One region of the Paenibacillus sp. GD4 genome, then DNA from elsewhere that is predicted to be linked to it. Evidence: predicted binding sites of a transcription regulator. Region 1 holds the regulator's gene; the other holds the start of a gene.

Evidence for each region. Region 1 encodes Rex, which represses fermentation and respiration genes when NADH is low (regulators of the CRP and FNR family bind a similar motif). Its sites were predicted from a motif close to TTGTGAAATATTTCACAA; they were not measured.
Region 2: RAC89_RS18665 (hemerythrin domain-containing protein) is a predicted target of Rex. The motif match lies at 1,604-1,621, and genes of this name have one in related genera.

Annotation. Positions count from the first base shown of each region.
Region 1 covers NZ_JAVCYK010000001.1:565,754-568,855, reverse strand. The annotation lists gene dinG (ATP-dependent DNA helicase DinG) at 1-1,244, shown strand, start outside; gene RAC89_RS02530 (redox-sensing transcriptional repressor Rex) at 1,241-1,876, shown strand; gene RAC89_RS02525 (inorganic phosphate transporter) at 1,926-2,924, opposite strand; gene RAC89_RS02520 (DUF47 domain-containing protein) at 2,969-3,102, opposite strand, start outside.
Region 2 covers NZ_JAVCYK010000001.1:3,850,073-3,853,174, forward strand. The annotation lists gene pheA (prephenate dehydratase) at 1-61, shown strand, start outside; gene RAC89_RS18660 (formate/nitrite transporter family protein) at 123-986, opposite strand; gene RAC89_RS18665 (hemerythrin domain-containing protein) at 1,010-1,528, opposite strand; gene RAC89_RS18670 (tagaturonate reductase) at 1,754-3,102, shown strand, end outside.

The sequences.
Region 1 (3,102 bases):
CTTTGAAGGAGCAGTGGGATGAGCTGACCGAGGTTCTTTATCAGCTGCTGGCGTCCCGAAGCGATGCTTCGCAAACCGAAGGCAATACGATGGTGCTTCGGCTGAGAAAGGACAGCTTGCCGAACGGCTGGGATAAGCTGATGGTTATGGAAGAGAATATGCAGCTTCATTTTACTGAGGTGAACAAGAAGCTGGATCGTCTACTTACGGAGGTTAAGGAGCTGCAGGATGAGTATGACGCCGCAAGCCTTGTGACGGACTTAAGCGGAACCGTGAAACAGCTGCTTCGACACAAAGATGCGCTGCACTTTTTCATGACCATGGCAGATGAGAATTATGTATACTGGCTCGAAGCGGGTCATTATAATAAAGCGCGTTCGCTTCAGCTGAGCAGCGTGCCGATGGATGTCAGCAGTCTGCTGAAGCAGTACTTCTTCGATGCAAAGGAAAGTGTTGTGATGACCTCAGCAACGCTCTCCGTCGGTAAGTCCTTTGACTATACCTGCGAGCAGCTTGGACTGCAGACTCAGGACGACAATAAGCTGGTGACCGTACAGCTGCCGTCTCCGTTTAATTACCGTGAGCAAGCCCTGGTGGTTATTCCGCGGGATTTTCCAAGTATTCGGGGCAACGTTGGGGAGAAGGAGTTTGTGGACAAGCTGATTTTATCCCTTGCGGAGGTCGCACTTGAGACCAAGGGACGCATGCTGGTGCTGTTTACCTCCAACCGGATGCTGAAGGCAGCTCACGCCGGACTTAAGGATATGCTTTCTCCCTTCGGCATTCAGGTGCTGGGACAAGGCGTAGACAGCAGCAACCGAAGCAAGCTGACACGGATGTTCCAAAATCACCCCGCAAGCGTATTGCTCGGCACCAGCAGCTTCTGGGAAGGGGTTGACATTCCGGGGAATGCGTTAAGCTGCCTGGCCATTGTCAGGCTTCCCTTTCAGCCTCCGAATCATCCGCTGGTGGAAGCGAAAACGGAAAACCTCAAGAAGCTTGGCCAAAACCCGTTTATGAAGCTTTCCGTACCGCAAGCGGTCATTCGCTTCAAGCAGGGCTTCGGCCGGTTGGTTCGAACGGCCTCCGACCGCGGCATCGTGCTGGTGTATGATACCCGCGTGATCGATACGAACTACGGCAAATATTTTTTATATTCACTGCCGGGCCCCAAAATAGAGCATATGAACACCAGTCAGCTCGTACCGAGAATTAAGCAGTGGATGGGTGAGAAGGAACAATGAAAACACCGAAAATTTCGGAAGCGGTCGTACGTCGGCTGCCGATCTATTTACGATTTCTAAATGAATTAAGCAAAAATCATGTTCAAACGGTATCCTCGCAGGATCTGGGACAAAAGCTTGACTTAAATCCTGCGCAAATCCGGAAGGATCTTGCCTATTTCGGTGAGTTCGGAAAAAAAGGGATCGGTTACGACGTCGATTACCTCATTGAAAAAATTCGACAAATTCTGAAGTTGGATAAAGTTATCCCCGTAGGGCTTGTAGGAGCGGGAAACCTGGGGAGAGCCCTCTGCAATTATAATGCCTACTTGAAAGACAATATGAAAATTGTAGCGGTGTTTGACGCGCATGATTCGAAGGTTGGGGAATCCATAAACAACCTGAAGGTGAAGCCTATGAAAGAGCTGAAGACAACAGTTGAGGCTCACCGCATTCGTATAGGGATCATCACTGTTCCGGCCGTTGAGGCACAACAGGTGGCGAACCAGTTTGTTGAGGCCGGGGTAGAGGCGATTCTGAACTTTGCTCCGATTATCATCAAGGTTCCCGCCGACGTTCGTGTCCATCATGCGGATTTCACAACGGAGCTGCAAAGCTTGGCTTACTATTTGGAGGATGAAGCAGATAAATAAGATGGGAATGCAAAAGCCCGGTCACTTAAGAGTGGCCGGGCTTGTCTTATTACGAAAAGACGAAAACAACTTTGTACAACAGGAAGGCGAGAATCATACTAATCGGGATCGTAATGATCCATGTCATGACCATTCGTGTTACGGTTGCCCACTTCACGTCATGGAACCTCAAGACGGCTCCAGAGCCGATAATGGAGGAGGAAATAACATGAGTCGTAGAAAGCGGCATTCCCATGGCCGTAGAAGTCTGGATCACAATCGATGAGTTCAAATCGGAAGCAAAGCCGTTGATCGGTTCGATCTTTAACAGCTTACGGCTCATCGTTTTGATAATTCTCCAGCCGCCGATGGAGGTCCCAAGCCCCATCGCGGTCGCGGCGGCAAGCTTAACCCACAAAGGCACATCCAGCGAGCTTTGGTATTGCAGCGCGACTAAACCGAATACGATGATACCCATTGCCTTCTGTGCGTCATTCCCGCCATGGGAGAAGGAGAGAAGTCCGGCGGAAAGGATTTGGAAGAACCGAAAGGTTCGATTGAGCTTGGATCTGGAATTATTACCGGATACAAGTACAATTCTCTTAATGATCCACATAATGATAAATCCTGTAGCAAAAGCCACGATCGGGGACAGGATCAAGATCACGATGATCTCCTTAAAGCCTGCCCAGTTGACCGACTGCATTCCGGCGCCGGAGATGACCGCACCTGCCAGGGAGCCGATTAAGGTATGTGACGAAGAGGAAGGAATCCCATAGTACCAAGTGAGCAGATTCCATATAATCGCGGAAAGCAGAGCGGCGATAACGATATAAACTCCATTTTCGATCGTAGCCGGGTTGGCAATTTTACCGCCTACGGTTTTCGCAACCTCCGATGAATAAATGGCGCCGACAAAGTTTAGGACGGCAGCGTAAATGACAGCGAATCGGGGAGATAACGCCCGGGTTGAGATGGACGTAGCAATGGCATTGGCCGTATCGTGAAACCCGTTGATGAAGTCAAAGAGCAGGGCAAGGGCAACGATAACGATAATTAAGGTTAACATGATTTCCTCCTACTTTTACTGTAGCGCATTCCCGCGGCTTGAGCTTAGGAATAACGGAGTACGACGCTATCCAGAATATTGGCGACGTCCTCGCAAGCATCGGTTGTTTGCTCCAGGCGCTCATACAGCTCTTTCAATTTGAAATCATGATAAGGATCCGTCGGGTTTTTGAAGATGT
Region 2 (3,102 bases), 3.3 Mb from region 1:
TGAGGCGATTGGGTGTCAGGTGAGAATTCTCGGCTGTTATCCTACGTTTGCTTATAAATAAACGGGAAAGACCCTCGATGGCCGCTGCTTAGGAGCGACCTTCGAGGGTCTTTCGCTTCTTGTCAATGCAGCCCGCTAATCTGCTCTATCCCCGTAGAGCTATCCTTACCCCACTCCCGGTCCGCAGTGCCGCCATGCTTCTCTGCGGCCGTCGGCTGCTTTTTTGCGTAGGCGATGCCGTACACTACCGTTACAAACAGAGCACCGCCCACGGCATTGCCTAAAAAAACGGGGACAAAGTTGGCGATATATTCCGCCCAAGTCGCATGTCCGGCGAAAATCGCAGCAGGGATCAGAAACATATTCGCGACCACGTGCTGAAAGCCGATCGCTACAAAGGCCATCGTAGGAAACCAGATGCCGAGCACATACCCGGTGCCGTCCTTCGAGCCGTATGCCAGCCAAACCGCAAGCGCCACAAGCCAGTTGCACCCGACCCCCGAGAGGAAGGCAGCGAGGAACGGCTCCTCCAGCTTTCCGTGGGCTAACGCCAATGTACGGGCCAGATACTCGCCTTGCTCTGTCAGGCCGACAAGATGGCCGAATACGTAAGCGACGAAGAGCGCCCCTGCGAAATTGCCGATAGTAATCCAGAACCAGTTGAAAGCAACACGATAAGCGGGAATTTTCCCTTGAAAGCAGGCCATAGATAACGTCATCATATTGCCGGTAAGCAGCTCTCCTCCTGCGGCTAGCGTGAGGATAAGCCCAAGGGGGAATACGGCAGCTCCAACAGCTCCGGCAAGGCCGCTCCATGCCGGAGGCAGCCCTGCGCTAACCCGGATGGCAAGAAGAAAGCCGAGGGCGATATACGCGCCCGCGGCGAAGCCCAGCGGAAGTTGTTTAGACAGAATGGGGTAGTATGCCTTTTTCCAACCGGTTTCTCCCGCAATCAAAGCGATCTGTTCAGGCTTCATGAAGCTCATAAGTCATCACTCCTATGCCATGTTTAGAAGCCGATGGCGTTCGATCGATTGGCTAATGCGGCAAGAAGCTCTTCTTCTTTATAGAAATGCTGATACAGGACGTCGTAGGCCTGAAGCAAGTACGATGCCATCAAACGCGCCTCCGAACGGGGGACGATTTGGAACATTCGCTCCGCAGCATCCAAAAATGCCGCAATATACTGCTCAGCAATTTCATGCTCCTGCTCCATTTGGGTAAATTCATCCATGGTTTCTCCAAAGTACCAAGCGATCATAGGGAAGAGGGTATTCTCCTCCCAAACCGAATGCTGATGCAGCGTCTCCATGAAATGCGTTACCTTTAGCTTCAAATCCTTCAGCGAACCGATCCAGTTAATGACGTCCTCATCCCAGCCGATCGCCTCGGCCATTCCGTAAAGCTCCAACAGCTGCTGCTGCAGCAGGGTATGCTCGTCCTGAAGACGCTGGATCGAATCGTTCAGCTCCTGCATGGGAAATCCTTGGCGGGCATACATCACTTCTAACGGTACTTGCGGTTTCATAGCTCATCCCTCCGATGATAGAGACTCTAGCGCCTCTTTGGATGCCTTCAGTATAAGATAAGTTCATGAATGAGTAAGTGAAAATAATCACAAGTGACAAAGGTTTTTCTCTTTCACAAAAAAGATGTAATTCTTTTCGCTAAGCTGCGATGTAAATCACAGGCACGCTGCCGAATCGGAGTACAATGAAATACATAAGCCATATCTCACAGGAGGAATGTTCCTATGAATCGATTGCAAAAGCCCGCAGCCCAGCGTCCGGAAAAAGTGCTGCAGTTCGGGGAGGGTAATTTTCTTCGCGGTTTCGTCGACTGGATGCTGCATCGCATGAACGAGCAGGGACAATTTAACGGTCAGGCTGTGGTCGTGCAGCCGATCGATGCGGGGCTAACCGATCTAATTAACGAACAGAACGGGATGTACACGCTGCTTCTGCGCGGAATTCAGAATGGAGAAACCGTCGACGAGGCGGAGCTTATTACCTCCATTCGGCGTGGAATCAATCCGTACAAAGACTACAAAGCGTTCTTAAACTGTGCGTTGAATCCCGAGCTGCGTTTTATCGTTTCCAACACGACGGAAGCGGGGATCGTCTTTCAACCGGAGGATCTGCCTACGGACTCGCCTCCGAGCTCCTTCCCGGCCAAGCTGACGGCATTGCTGCATAAACGATTCAAAGCGTTTCATGGAGATCCTGCAAAGGCGCTTGTCATCCTTCCTTGTGAGCTGATTGACAGGAACGGCGACCAGCTGAAGTCCATCGTTTATCAATATGCCCGCAAGTGGAAGCTGGGCGCGGATTTCCAGCAATGGCTGGAGCACTGTCACTTCCTCAACACCCTTGTCGACCGTATCGTCACAGGGTATCCGAAAGAGGAGATTGAGGCGCTTTCCGCCCGGTTCGGCTACGTCGATCGCTTGTTCAACACGGCGGAGCCTTTCCATCTTTGGGTCATCGAGGGCGATCCCGAGCTGGCGAAGGAGCTTCCGTTGACAGAGGCAGGCTTGAACGTCGTGTGGACCCGGGACATGACTCCTTACCGTACCCGAAAAGTTCGTATTTTGAACGGCGCTCATACTATGACGGTGCTGGCTGCCTATTTAGCCGGAAAAGAAACCGTTAAGGAATGTATGGATGACGAGCTGATTGCGGCATACATGCAAAAGGGGCTTTTCGAGGAGATCATTCCGACGCTGGACCTGCCGGAGGAGGAGCTGAAATCCTATGCGAACAGCGTGCTGGAGCGATTCGCGAACCCTTTTATCAAGCATTACCTGCTCAGCATTGCCTTGAATTCCGTGTCCAAATACAAGACCAGAGTACTGCCGTCCCTGCTTGAATTTGTTTCGCGCAGACAAGAGCTGCCGTCCGTGTTATGCTTTTCCTTAGCGGCTCTGCTTGTATTTTACCGTGGGGAAAGACAGGGTGAAGCCATTGCTCTGCAGGATGACGCCCCTCATTTGGAGAAGTTCAAACAGCTCTGGTCGGAAGCGGACGGAAGCCCGTCATCGATTGACCGTTTAGTAGAAGAAGCGCTTCGTCATGAACCGTTCTGGGGGCAAAGCCTGCTGGA